One region of the Chromobacterium phragmitis genome, then DNA from elsewhere that is predicted to be linked to it. Evidence: riboswitches for the same ligand, from Rfam matches in the RefSeq annotation. Region 1 holds a riboswitch; the other holds the start of a gene.
The links. A riboswitch is a leader RNA that binds a small molecule or an ion and turns the genes downstream of it on or off. The one in region 1 is predicted to bind cobalamin.

Region 1 (7,017 bases):
CGGATCGCCGCGGAAGCGGTTGATCACCAGGCCGACGACGCGCGCGCGTTCGGATTCGGACAGCAGCGCCAGCGTGCCGGCCAGATGGGCGAACACGCCGCCGCGCTCGATGTCAGCCACCAGGATCACCGGGCAGTCCACCGCCTCGGCGAAGCCCATATTGGCGATGTCGCCGTCGCGCAGATTGATCTCTGCCGGGCTGCCGGCGCCCTCGGCGACGATGCACTGGTATTGCGCCGCCAGCCTGGCGTGCGACGCCAGCACCGCCTGCATCGCGACGGGCTTGTAGCCGTGATAGCCGCGCGCCTCCATATTGCCGATGGCGCGGCCCTGAATGATCACCTGCGAGCCGGTATGGCTGTTGGGCTTGAGCAGCACCGGGTTCATGTCGGTGTGCGGCTCCACGCGGCAGGCCAGCGCCTGCACCGCCTGCGAGCGGCCGATCTCGCCGCCGTCCGCCGTCACCGCGCTGTTGAGCGCCATGTTCTGCGGCTTGAACGGCGCCACCCGCACGCCGCGGCGGGCCAGCAGCCGGCACAGGCCGGTGGCCAGCGCGCTCTTGCCGGCGTCGGACGTGGCGCCCTGGATCATGATGGTTTTGGCGGTCATGGCGATCTCCCTGCGCATGGATGGCTGACAACGCTTAGAATGGCGGCTTGATTCATTCCGGCCGCCCCGCGCGCAAAACGCTTGCGCATTGGATAATTCCGAGCGGCGGCCGGCCATTATATAGGACCGCTTGTTGAATTCCGCATTGTTTCTGCCGATCGCGCTGCTGCTGGACCGTCTGCTGGGCGAGCCGCCGCGCTGGCATCCGCTGGTCGGCTTCGGCCGGCTGGCCAAGGCCATGGAGCGGCTGGCCTACCCATCCGCGCCGGAGGCTGAGCCGGTCTGGCGCATGCGGCTGCGCGGCGCGGCCGCCATCTCGCTGCTGATCCTGCCTTTCACGCTGCTGGCCTGGGCGCTGGCGAAACTGCCGTGGCTGGGCGCCATCGTTCCCATCGTCCTGCTGTATCTGGCCGTCGGCGCGCAGAGCCTGGCCCAGCACGCCGAAGTGGTGCGAAAAGCCTTGGCCGACGGCGACCTGGCCCTGGCCCGCGAACGGGTGGGTTGGATCGTCAGCCGCGACACCAGCGAGCTGGACGAAGCCGGCGTGGCGCGCGCGACGATCGAATCGGTGCTGGAAAACGGCAGCGACGCCGTTTTCGCCGCGCTGTTCTGGTTTCTGGTTCTGGGCGCGCCGGGCGCGGTGCTGTACCGGCTGTCCAACACGCTGGACGCGATGTGGGGCTACAAGAACGATCGCTATCTGCACTTCGGCTGGGCCGCCGCGCGCTTCGACGATGTGCTGAATTACGTCCCGGCGCGGCTGGCCGCCCTCACCTATCTGCTGCTGGGCCATGCCGCCGACGGCTGGCGCTGCTGGCGCGCCCAAGCCCCCACCTGGTACAGCCCCAACGCCGGCCCGGTGATGGCGGCCGGCGCCGGCGCGCTGGGCGTCAGCCTGGGCGGCGGCGCGCGCTATCACGGCCAATGGAAGGAACGTCCGCCGCTCGGTTGCGGTCCCACGCCCACGCACGAAGACATCGGCCGCGCGGTGCAGCTGGTCAACCGAGGCATGTGGCTGTGGGCGGCATTGTCGCTGGCGGCCGCCATTTTGATCGGAGCGATTCATGCTTGAACACGGAGGCGGCCTGCTGCGCGCCGCGGCTGAATACGGCATTCCGGCCGGAGACTGGCTGGACCTGTCCACCGGCGTCAATCCCAATGGCTGGCCGGTGCCGCCGCTGTCTGCCGACAGCTGGCTGCGACTGCCGCAAAACCATGACGGACTGGAAGCGGCGGCGGCGGAATATTATGGCAGCGACAAGCTGCTGGCCATGGCCGGCTCGCAGCCGGCGATCCAGCTGCTGCCGCGGCTGCGCTCGCCCTGCCGCGTCGGCATGCTGGCCCTGTGCTACGCCGAGCACCCCCACCACTGGCAGAAGCGCGGACACCAGCTGTTCCGCCTGTCGCCGGATGAGCTGGCCGCCGGCATAGACCAGTTGGACGTGGTATTGCTGTGCAACCCCAACAACCCCACCGGCGACCGCTTCGACCCGGCCCTGTTGGAAAGCTGGCGGCAGCGGCTGGCCGCGCGCGGCGGCTGGCTGGTGGTGGATGAGGCGTTTCTGGATGCCGCGCCGGAAGACAGCATGCTGCCGCGCATCGGCAAGCCGGGGCTGATCGTGCTGCGCTCCATCGGCAAGTTCTTCGGCCTGGCCGGCGCGCGCGCCGGCTTCGTGTTCGGCTGGCCGGAACTGCTGCGGGCGCTAGCCGAAGAGCTGGGGCCGTGGGCGGTGGCTGGCCCAGCGCGCGAGGCGGTGAAGCTGGCGCTGCGCGACACGGCCTGGCAACAGGCGATGCGAACCAGGCTTCGGCGCGACAGCTCCAGACTGCAACGCTGCCTGGAGCGGCACGGCCTGCCGCCTGCCGGCGGCTGCGAGCTGTTCCAGTGGAGCCCCCATGAAAACAGCCTGTCGACGCATCGCTACCTGGCCGGCCGCGGCATCCTGACCCGCTATTTCGAGTCCATCTCCAGCCTGCGCTTCGGCCTGCCCAAAACCGATCAGGACTGGGTTCGGCTGGAGCAGGCGCTGACTGACTGGCGACGCTTGTAATCAGAACCATTACTGTTCACAGCCCACCGCTAGTCGCGTATCATCCGGCTCAATCATGACGGTGCCCCTCGAGGGTGAAACGGGAACGCGGTGCGAAACCGCGGCTGCCCCCGCAACTGTAAGCGCAGAGTCCACGCCAGACGCCACTGATCCATTGCGGTCGGGAAGGCGGCGCCCGGGCGATGACGCGCGAGCCAGGAGACCGGCCGTCATACGTGTCGACGCAAGCAGAAGCCGGACGGGGTGTGCCGGGGGATACGCACAAGCTCCGCTCATGGATACAAGACGGAAGGAAGTGCCCTCGCCTGCGCGACGAGTATCGTCTCCGAGGGCACCATGCAACCATCCACCACGCTATCCGCTGGCCGCCGCCTGGCGCGCCACGCTCCCATACTCGCCGGACTGATCCTGGCCAACCTGCTGGCCTGGGCCTGGGCTTTCGCCGCTTTCGCCGACTACCCGGCCCAGCTCGCCACCGCCCTGCTCGCCTATCTGTTCGGCCTGCGCCACGCGGTGGACGCCGACCACATCGCCGCCATCGACAACACCGTGCGCAAGATGATGCAGGAGAAACGCCAGCCATCCGCGGTGGGCCTGTTCTTCTCGCTTGGCCACTCGGCGGTAGTGGTGTTCGCCGTCGCCGCCATCGTGATGGCCGCCACCGCGCTGCAAAACCGCATCACCGGCTTCCGAGAAATCGGCGGCACCATCAGCGTCTGCGTGTCCGCATTTTTCCTGCTTGCGCTGGCCATGATCAACCTATCCTCCCTGCGCGCGGTATGGGCCGCCTTCCGCCGCGCCCGCGCCGGCGAGGCCATCTGCGACGAGCAACTGGACCTGCTGCTGAATAATCAGGGCCTGCTCGCGCGCCTGCTGCGCCCCTTGTTCAAGATGGTGACCAAGAGCTGGCACATGCTGCCCATCGGCTTTTTGTTCGGACTGGGCTTCGACACCGCCACCGAGATCGGCCTGTTCGCCATCGCCACCACCCAAAGCGCGCACGGCGTGGCGCTGTGGCACATCATGGTGTTCCCGGTGCTGTTCGCCGCCGGCATGGCGCTGGTGGATACGCTGGACAGCCTGCTGATGGTGGAAGTGTACGGCTGGGCCTTCGTCAAGCCGGTGCGCAAGCTCTGGTACAACCTGACCATCACCTTCGTCTCCGTCGTCGTCGCCGTCGGCATCGGCGGGCTGGAAGCGCTGGGCCTGCTGGTCAACAAGATGCGGCTGTCAGGCGGCGCATGGGACGTGGTGGCGGAGATGAACGAGAACCTGGCCCACTTCGGCTACTTCGTGGTCGGCGTATTCCTGTTCACCTGGCTCGCCTCCGCCGTCATCTACAAATGGAAGCGTTTCGACCAATTGTCTCCGGAGATTCGATGAGAACGCACGACAAACACGTGTTGATGTGCACCGGTCCGCGCTGCACCCCTGACGGCCAGGGCTCGGAAGCGATGTTCCTGCACCTGGGCCGCGCCATAGACGCCTGCGAAGGCCTGCGCGCCAAGCGCACCCGCAGCCACTGCTTCGCCGTGTGCAAGGAAGGCCCGGTGATGGTGGTGTATCCGGATGGCGTCTGGTACCGCAAGGTCAGCGAGGCCGACGTCGAGCGCATCGTCTGCCAGCATCTGAAAGACGGCTCGCCCGTCGAAGAATTGATCTTCCATAAAACCGGCATCGGCGACATCGAAACGGAACCGCAGGCATGAACGCAGAAATCGCACTATTGAGCCACGCCGGCACCGACCTCGCCGCGCTGTCGCGCGCGCGCTGGCCGGAAGATTTCCCCGCCGTCGCCGGCATCGCGCTGCAAGGCATCAGCGACGAAGCCGCGATGCGGGCGCTGCTGGACGGCCAATTGGCCGATGTCCGCGCCATCGTGCTGCGCGTGCTGGGCCGCGCCGACGCGATACCTGGCCTGGAGCAGTTGCTGGCTCACGCCCGACGGCTGCAGGCCGCGGTCATCGTGGTCAGCGGCACCGGCGAGCCGGACCCGGAGCTGCAGGCGCTGTGCAGCGCGCCGGTATCGCTGCAGCAGGACGTTCACGCCTATCTGCAGGCCGGCGGCAGCGCCAACCTGGGCGAGATGATGCGCTGCCTGGCGGATAGACTGCTGCTGACCGGCTTCGGTTATCAGTCGCCTCAACCGCTGCCCGAGCACGGCGTCTACCACCCGGAGCTGGCCGCGCCCTGCTCGCTGGAAGATTGGCTTGAAATCCGCGATCCGGACTGGCCTAGCGTCGGCCTCTGCTTCTACCGCGCCCACTGGCTGTCCGGCAACACCCGCTTCATCGACCTGCTGGTGGACTGCCTGGCCGAGCGCGGCGTCAACGCGCTGCCGGTGTTCACCTCGTCCTTGCGGACCATAGACCAGGGTGGCCTGCCGGCGGCGCTGGCGCTGCTGGCCGACCCGCGCGCCCAGGTGTCCTTGCTGATCAACACCACCTCGTTCGCGATGGGTGACATCAACAACGACGGCCCCACCCAGCCCGGCTGGGCGGTGGAAGCGTCGGACCAGCTGGATCTGCCGGTGCTGCAAGCCATCACCAGCAGCATGACCCGCGAGCAGTGGGAAGCGTCCGACCGCGGCTTCAACCCGCTGGACACCGCGATGAACGTGGCGCTGCCGGAGTTCGACGGCCGCATCATCGGCGTGCCGCTGAGCTTCAAGCAGCCGGCGGAAGCCGGCCAGGCCGAGCAATACGCGCCGCTGCCGGACCGCGCCCGCCGCCTGGCCGGCATCGCCGCGCGCTTGGCGCGGCTGCGTCATGTGGAAAATGCCGACAAGCGCATCGCCTTCATCTTCACCAACTCCAACAGCAAGGCCTCGCAGATAGGCAACGCGGTGGGTCTGGACTCGCCTGCGTCCCTATACGCGATGCTGCGCGGCATGCAAGGCCGCGGCTACCGGATGGATGAGCTGCCGCCGGACAGCGATGCGCTGATGCACGAGCTGATAGACCGCGGCGCTTACGACCAGGACTACCTGAGCGCCGAGCAGATGAAAAACGCCGCCGCGCGCGTGCCGGCCAAGCGCTACCAGGCCTGGTTCGACGAGTTGCCTGACGCGCTGCGCGGCAAGATGCTGCAGCGCTGGGGCCAGCCGCCGGGCGGCGCCTACGTCGACGGCGACGAGCTGGTGTTCTCCGGCCTCGATTACGGCAATGTCTTCGTCGCGCTGCAGCCGCCGCGCGGCTACGGCATGGACCCGGATGCCATCTACCACACCCCGGACCTGCCGCCCACCCACCACTACTACGCGCTGTACCGCTGGCTGCGCGACGACTGGCGGGCCGACGCCATCGTCCACGTCGGCAAGCACGGCACGCTGGAATGGCTGCCGGGCAAGGGCGTGGGCCTGTCGCAGAACTGCTTCCCGGACGCGCTCTTGGGCGACATGCCGCTGTTCTACCCCTTCATCGTCAACGATCCGGGCGAAGGCTCGCAGGCCAAGCGCCGCGGCCACGCGGTGATCATCGACCACCTGACGCCGACGATGACCACTGCCGACAGCTACGGCCCGCTGGCGCAGCTGACCCAGCTGGTGGACGAGTACTACCAGGTGGAACTGCTGGACCCGAACAAGCTGCCGCTGCTGCAGCAGCAGATCTGGGACCTGATCAAGGAAGCCAAACTCGACACCGACCTGGCGGCGATGCTGAAGCACGACCACGATCACGGGCACGAGCATCATCACAACCATGGCCATGATCACCACGGCCACGATCATGATCACCCGCATGGCGGACACCGGCACGCGCCCGCCGCCGTCCACGGCAAGTACCGGACTCAAGCGGCCAAGCCGGCGGCCGCGATGAAGCCGGCGACGGCCGCGGCGGCGAAATACCGCCCAGCCAAGGCCGCGCACGGCCACGATCATGGACACCATCATGGCGACCACGACCATCACCACGGCCACCATGATCACCATCACCATGACCATCACGGCCACAGCCACGACCACCACGACCATGACCACGACTGGGACGACACGCTGAACGAAGACGGCGTGCCCTTGAGCCTGGCCAAGATGGATGGCGTGGACGTCGCCCACCTGATCGAGGACATAGACGGCTATCTGTGCGAGCTGGGCGCGGCGCAGATCCGCGACGGCCTGCACGTGCTCGGCAACGCGCCGCAGGGCGAGGCGCTGGTCGACATGCTGCTGGCGCTGACCCGCTTGCCCAATCTGGGCATCCCCGGCCTGCCCGCCAGCGTGGCGTCGGCTTGCGGCGGCGACTGGCCGCTGTGGCAGCAGGACCAGGGCAAGCGGCTGGCCGAAGCCCCCGCGGCCTTGCAAGCGCTGGCCGGCCAAGCCTTGGTCACCCGCGCCGACGCGCACGACGCGGTGATGAAG
Region 2 (7,017 bases), 1.4 Mb from region 1:
TGGCGATCTTGCCTTCCAGCAGGCGCACCGCCTCCAGCAGGGTTTCCTGCTCGCCTTGCGGCGTGCCGATGGTGAAATGCCTGCCCAGCAGCTCGATGTCGACCTGAACCACGTCGCTCATTGCTCATTCTCCGGCGCGGCGGGCAGGCGCGCCACCAGGGCCGCCACCCGACTGCGGGTTTCGTTGACGCGGAAGTTCAGCTCGGCGTTTTCCTTCAGCGCTTCGGACAGCGCTTCGGCGAAACGGCCATTCTGGACTTCCAGCTCCCGGATGCGGCCGATCAGCGCCGCGACTCGGGATTCGAGGTATTCCAGTTCATTGTCCATGGCGGCGAGGATAACGGGCGGCTATCGGGCCGTCAAACCCAGCCGCTGCCGCGCTGTGTCCAGCCGGGCACACAGTTGCTCGGCGCCGTCCACCAGCCGGGGGCCGGGGATGGCGATGGCGTCGCCGCTCAAGGCCAGCAACGCCCCGCTCGCCACCGCGGGCAGCGCCTGCCAGCGTTTCCACATCGCCAGCGTGGCGTCGTCTCCCGCCACGATGGCCTGCGGTTGCGCCGCCACTACGGCGGCGGTCGACACCTGCGGCGCGGGCAGCGGCAGATCGGCGAATACGTTGACGCCGCCGCAGACGCGGATCAACGCGTCGATATAGCTTTTGCCGCTGACGGTGAAGATGGGCGTCTGGCTCAACTGGTAGAACACTCGCACCGGCGCGCGGCCGCCGTAGCGCTGCCGCAGCGTCGCCAACTTTCGGCGATACCCCGCGGCCGCCCGGGCTGCCGCGGCGTCAGTGCCGGCCAGTTTGCCCAGCTCGACCATCTCCCTGGCCACGTCGTCCGGCTGCAATGGATGGCTGATGAACACCGGCACCCCCATGCGCCGCAGCCGCTCCAATTCGCGCGGCGTGCCGCCATCCTGCCAGGCCACCACCAGATCCGGCCGCTGGCGCAGCACCGCCTCCAGGCTGAAGCCGGTGAAACCGCCGACGCGCGGCAGTTTTTTCGCTGCCTCCGGGTGATCGCTGTAATCGACGGCGGCCACCACCTTGCCCCCGGCCCCGGCGGCGAACAACAGCTCGGTGGCGTGCGGCACCAGGCTGACGATGCGCGCCGCCGGCCGGTCCAGCGCGATGGCGTTGCCGGCGCCGTCCACGGCCTGAACCGCGGCCTGGCCGCAGGCGGACGCCAGCAATAGCGCCCAGCCGAATCGGCTCGCCAGCCTCATGCGGATGGCTCCTTCAAAACCAGCGGCAAGCCGCAGGCTACCAGCGTCACCCGCCGGCAGCGCGCCGCCGCCAGCTGGTTGAGCCGGCCCAGCTCGTCGACGAAGCGGCGGGTTTCGGCGTCGCTGGCCACCACGCCCCAGCCCACTTCGTTGGACACCAGCAACGCCTCGCCCTTGAGCCGCCCCAGCGCGGCCAGCAACGCGTCGCGCTCCACCGCGTACTCGGCCTCGTCGAAGCCTTGCTCGCCGAAGAAACGCATCAGCCACATGCCCAGGCAGTCGATCAGCAGCAGCCCGCCTGGCGCGTCATGGGCGGCGATGATGGCCGCCAGCCCGCGGCCGGCCTCCGCCACGCTCCAGTGCGCCGGCCGCTGCGCGCGGTGAAGCGCCACCCGGCGCGCGAACTCGGCATCGCGCACCTCGGCGGTGGCAAGGTAGCACACCGGGCCGCCATGCCGGCGGGCCAGGTCTTCGGCGTGGCGGCTTTTGCCGCTGCGGGCGCCGCCGGTGATCAAGTGGGGCATGGATGGCTCCTTACTGGCTGTAGCGCACGCCGATGAAGGCGCCCAGGCCGCCGGTGTTGTAGCCGTAAGCGGTTTCGTATTCGCGATCGAACAGATTGTCGACGCGGGCCGTCGCGGTCCAGTTCTTGGCGAAGCGGTAGTTGGCGAAGGCGTTGGTCACGCCATAGCCATGCAACATCGTATTGGAGCTCACGTCGTAACGTACGGAGACAACGCGCTGTTCGACGCCCGCAGTCCACAGGTTCCAATCTCTGCTGGCCGTGAAATTGGCGCTTTGCCGCGGACGCAGCGGCAACCATTGACCGGTTCCGCCATCCCTCGCATCCACCAACGTGACGTTCATGCCCAGACGCGTCCCTTTCAAGCTGGTCTCGGCCTCAAGCGTCACCCCCTTGATCAATGCCTTGTTCGCATTGCTTGGGCTCCAAAAGAAAGATCCCGGCGAAACCGGCGCCCAGATAATCATCTGGTCGACATCATTCCGGAACGCGGTTGCGCTGAATACATCCTGCCCCTTGCGATATTGCACGGCCAGCTCTGCATTACGCGATCGCTCCGGACGCAACGACGGATTCCCGCCATACGGCGAATACAGATCATTGAACGTTGGGGCCTTGTAAGCCGTGCCATAACCCGCGCGTGCCAGCCAGCCATCGGCAAAGCGGTAGCCATAGTCGATCTTGCCGGTTGTCTTGCCGCCGAACTGATCGTCGCGGTCACGCCTGACGCTGCCTTGCAACGCATGCCTGCCCACCTCCAGCTGGTAAGTCAGGAATACCGCCTTGGTGCTGCGGGTATTCTTGGTAAACACGCTGTCGCTGTCGACCTTCTGATTGCCGCGCATCGCTCCCACGATGAACTTGCCGATGCCCGTCGACACATCGTTTTGCCACAGCCACTCGTTCTGCGTGGTTTGGTACAGGCTGTCGCGCCGGCCGCCAGCCGCGTCGCTGAAGGTTTCTTGCTTGTCTTGTCCATGGCTGAATCGCAACGTGCTGGTCCAAACATCGGCAAACTGGTTCTTCGACTCAAGGCTCTGGCCAGTCAAACGAGTCTTGCCCCAATCCTGGCCCGTTCCATTTTGGTCAAAATCAGCCCTGGCAAAGCTCTGGAATAAACGCACCGTCAAATCATGGCCCGGCGCCACGGCCTGGGTCACATTCGCGCTGTAACTATCGTTGTTGTAGCCATCGCGATCCGGGTTGTAGCTGGAACTCTTGGGATTCGTCGCCGAAAAGCCGTCAGCTTGATCATGGCTCCACTGCAGGTTATAAGCGGTGCCGCCAGATTTGCCGCCCACTCCGGCGCTCAGCTTGCCGCTTCCTCGCGTGCCGGCCTCCACCGCCGCGTTGAAACGCGGCGCTCCCTCGCCCTTGCGGGTGAAGATTTGTATCACGCCGCCAATGGCATCCGCGCCGTACAAACTGGACCCCGGCCCGCGCAGTATTTCAATCCGCTCCACTTGCTCCAGCGGAATGTTCTGAATCGCAGTGGTGCCTAATGTCGCAGACGCAATGCGGATACCGTCCACCAGCACCACCGTGTGATTGGAGTTGGCGCCGCGCATGAAAATGCCGCTGGAAGCGCCTGGGCCGCCGTTGCTGGTAATCGTGATGGCCGCCTGGCGCGACAACACCTGCTGCAGCGTTTGCGCGCCGCTTTCCTCGATTTCGTCGCGGGTGATCACGCTGGCGTCGGCCAAGGTCCGGGACAAGGGTTGCGCGATGCGGCTCGCGGTGATGATCACCGGGTCGCCGACGAACTGGGGCACGCCGTCGGCCAGGGCCAGGCTGGAACAGGCCAGCGCCGTCAGCGCGGCGCAGGTTTGAAGCTCGAACATGTAAAGACACACTCCACGATAAGGGCAACGTTGAGTGCGAAGAGGGCAACAGCAGCAAAGGACGGCACGGCAGAGCCGGAACGCCTGTCGAATCGCCTCCCCGCGAAACTCCAGTAGTCCGCCGGCTTCCGGCCGGGGCGACGCAGGCCGGTCTCCGGGCTGGGCCTTGCCGGCGGCGCGCCTTCCCATCCTGCGGACAGTGGCCATGCGCCGCCTGGACGCTTGCGCGCCAGGCCTTACCGTTGCGGGGGCAGCGCCGGCTTCGCACCGGCTTCCCGTTTCATCCGAGCGCCGCCTGGCGGGCGCGAACACCTGCTGATCGGCGGATTATAACCCGCCGGACTTTTGGCGGCACCGGCCAAGCAGTAATATGCTTAGAGTCCAACCGGCGTCCCGCGCCGGCTCCCACTCAACGGCCGGACCATGTCCGCCTCCGCAGCAGGCCCATACCATGAACAGCAGCAAACCCCTGGATCTTTCCGCACGCAACGCCGCCCGCGCCCGTCAAGCCGTACTGACCAAGCCGCCCGGCAGCCTGGGCCTGCTGGAGGAACTGGCTTGCCGCTTCGCCGCCTGGCAAGGCCGGGCCCTGCCTGAGGCGTTGCGTCCGGCCATCGCCGTATTCGCCGCCGACCACGGCGTCACCGTGGAGGGCGTCTCCGCCTTTCCGTCTGCGGTCACCACCGAGATGGTGCGCAACTTCGCCAACGGCGGCGCCGCCATCTGCGTGCTGGCGCGCGCGCTGGACGCGCGGCTGGAGGTCGTGGACGTGGGCGTGGCCGGCGACGTGTCGGCGCTGCCCATCGTCCACGCCAAGGTGAAGCCCGGCAGCGCCAACCTGGCCAAACAGGCGGCGATGAGCGCGGAAGAAACCGAGGCCGCGCTGGAAGCCGGCCGCGCCGCCGCCCGCCGCGCGGCGGAGGCCGGCGCCAACCTGTTGATCGCCGGCGACATGGGCATAGGCAACACCACCGCCTCCGCCGCGCTGATCTGCCGCCTCACCGGCGCCAGCCCGGAGCTGGTGGTGGGCCGCGGCACCGGGATCGACGACATCGGCCTGGCCAACAAGCGCCGGGTGGTGAAGACCGCGCTGGCGCGCGTAGCCTGGGAAAACCTCAGCGGCTTGGACACCCTGTCCGAACTGGGCGGCCTGGAAATCGCCGCCATGGCGGGCTTTTACCTGGAAGGCGCGCGCTTGGGCGTTCCCCTGCTGGTGGACGGCTTCATCGCCAGCGCCGCCGCGCTGTGCGCCAAATCGATCGAGCCCTCGCTGCACGACTGGCTGCTGGCCAGCCACCGCTCGGCGGAGTCCGGCCACGAGCTGGCGCTGACCGCGCTGCAGCTGCACCCGCTGGTAGACCTGGGCATGCGGCTGGGCGAAGGCTCCGGCGCCGCCGTCTGCGTGCCGCTGCTGCAGATGGCGGTGAAGCTGCATGCGCAGATGGCCACCTTCGAGGAGGCCGGCATCAGCGGCAAATCGGCATGAACCCTTACACCCTGACCCTGCTGCGCCATGGCGACATTCCGCACGACGGCCGGCTGATCGGCCTGACCGACCTGCCGCTGACCGAACTGGGCCACCAGCAGCTGGAACATAGCTGGAAACGCATCAGCAACCTGGCGCCGGTCACCTGCATCGCCACCTCGCCGCTGCAGCGCTGCCGCGAGTTCGCGGTCAAGCAGGCGCTGGCCGGCTCGCTGACGCTGAAAGTGGACCCGCGCTTCGCCGAGATGGACTTCGGCGGCTGGGACGGCCAGCCGGTGGCCGATCTGGAGCGGGAGCACCCCGGCTGGGGCGCGGACCTGGCAAACGGCAGGCTGTCCCCGCCCGGCGGCGAAAGCTTCGAGCAATTCCGCACCCGCGCGCTGGCCGGCCTGGCCGACTGGATGACCGAAGCCCGAGGCAGCCACCGGCTGCTGATCACTCATGGCGGCGTGATCACGGTGCTGATGGCCGAGTTGCTGGGCACCGAATTTTCGGTGGCCAAGCTGATGACGGTGCAGCGCGGCGGCTTCGTACAGCTGTCGATGCTGGAAGGACATCCGGCCTACCTGCTGCGCCTGGAGTCCGCATGCGCGGACTGATCCTGGCGGTGCAGTTCCTGACCCGGCTGCCCACGCCGCAGCTGGCCGCGTTCAAACCCGAATGGCAGGCGGCCAGCGCGCGCTGGTTTCCCGCCGTCGGCCTCATCGTCGGCGCGCTGCTGCTGGCCTCGCTGCGCCTGGGCGGCCAGGTCGATCCCTGGCTGGCGGCGCTATTGGCGCTGCTGGCCTGGGTGATGGTCACCGGCGGCCTGCATCTGGACGGCCTGGCCGACCTCTCCGACGCGCTGGGCGCGGCCCACCGCTCGCGCGAGCGCTTTTTCGAAGTCTTGAAAGACCCGCACCTGGGCAGCTTCGGCGTCCTCTCCCTGATTCTGGCCATCGTCGCCAAGCTGGTCTTGCTGATGCTGATCGCCCGCCAGGGCGGCCCGGCCTGGGGCTTGCTGCTGGTTCCAGCCTGGGCGCGCGGCTTCGCCGTGGCCTGGTCCGCCACCTTGCCGGCCATCGCGCCCGGCAGCGGCGAGCGCTTCGCCTGGCAAAAAGACTGGGCCGGCATGGGCCTGAACCTGGCCGCGCTGCTGGCGCTGTCCGCCTGGCTGGCGCCGGCGCTGCTGCTGGCCCCGCTGGCCGGCCTGGTCTGGCGAGCCTTCCTGAAACGCCGCCTGGGGGGCATGACCGGCGACTGCCTGGGGGCGGGCGTGGAGCTTTGCGAAATCGGGATGCTGGGCTTGCTGCTGTGGCGGGTGCCGGGGTGGCTTTGATGCCCCGTCCGCAATCTGGGCGGCATCAGGATCGACAGGCAAACCTGATCTGAGTCCCCCGCGCGGGCATGATTTACACGGCGAGGCTGCCCGCCAGGCAGGCCAAGGGGTTCTTGGCGGCTACCGACCAGCCCTGTACGGTTAACCACCTTCGGCACCCCAACAAAAAATGCCGCGCGCCGGGACTCCAGCGCGACGGCATTTTCTTAAAACGGCCAACCGCTTACAGCGTGCCCGCCACCTTCTTGTTGCGCATCAGGCACAGCATGTCACAGGCGATGTGGGCGGCGGCGATGGCTGTGATTTCGCTCTGGTCGTAGCTGGGAGCCACTTCCACCACGTCCATGCCGACGATGTTCAGATCGCCCAGGTTGCGGATGATCTTCAGCGCCTGCGCGGTGGTCAGGCCGCCGGGTACCGGCGTGCCGGTGCCCGGCGCCGCGGACGGGTCCAGACAATCGATGTCGAAAGTCACGTAGACCGGCGCGTCGCCGATGGTCTTCTTGATCTCGGCGATGGTGGCGTCGACGCCGTTGTCGTGCACCCACGGCGCGCCCAGCACGTTCAGGCCCATGAAATCGTCGTTCCAGGTGCGGATGCCGACCTGCACCGACTTCTTCGG

Region 2: it holds a riboswitch for cobalamin, as region 1 does, so the genes downstream of both, DK842_RS06820 (TonB-dependent receptor domain-containing protein) here and DK842_RS00135 (HoxN/HupN/NixA family nickel/cobalt transporter) in region 1, are expected to answer to the same signal.

What each region holds. Positions count from the first base shown of each region.
Region 1 is NZ_CP029495.1:27,235-34,251, forward strand. It holds gene DK842_RS00120 (cobyric acid synthase) at 1-609, opposite strand, end outside; gene cbiB (adenosylcobinamide-phosphate synthase CbiB) at 743-1,681, shown strand; gene cobD (threonine-phosphate decarboxylase CobD) at 1,674-2,660, shown strand; cobalamin riboswitch at 2,703-2,885, shown strand; gene DK842_RS00135 (HoxN/HupN/NixA family nickel/cobalt transporter) at 2,997-4,043, shown strand; gene DK842_RS00140 ((2Fe-2S) ferredoxin domain-containing protein) at 4,040-4,369, shown strand; gene DK842_RS00145 (cobaltochelatase subunit CobN) at 4,366-7,017, shown strand, end outside.
Region 2 is NZ_CP029495.1:1,441,436-1,448,452, forward strand. It holds gene DK842_RS06800 (cell division protein ZapA) at 1-121, opposite strand, end outside; gene DK842_RS06805 (hypothetical protein) at 118-327, opposite strand; gene DK842_RS06810 (cobalamin-binding protein) at 349-1,227, opposite strand; gene cobU (bifunctional adenosylcobinamide kinase/adenosylcobinamide-phosphate guanylyltransferase) at 1,224-1,751, opposite strand; gene DK842_RS06820 (TonB-dependent receptor domain-containing protein) at 1,762-3,591, opposite strand; cobalamin riboswitch at 3,720-3,922, opposite strand; gene cobT (nicotinate-nucleotide--dimethylbenzimidazole phosphoribosyltransferase) at 4,043-5,077, shown strand; gene DK842_RS06830 (histidine phosphatase family protein) at 5,074-5,676, shown strand; gene cobS (adenosylcobinamide-GDP ribazoletransferase) at 5,664-6,395, shown strand; gene speB (agmatinase) at 6,619-7,017, opposite strand, start outside.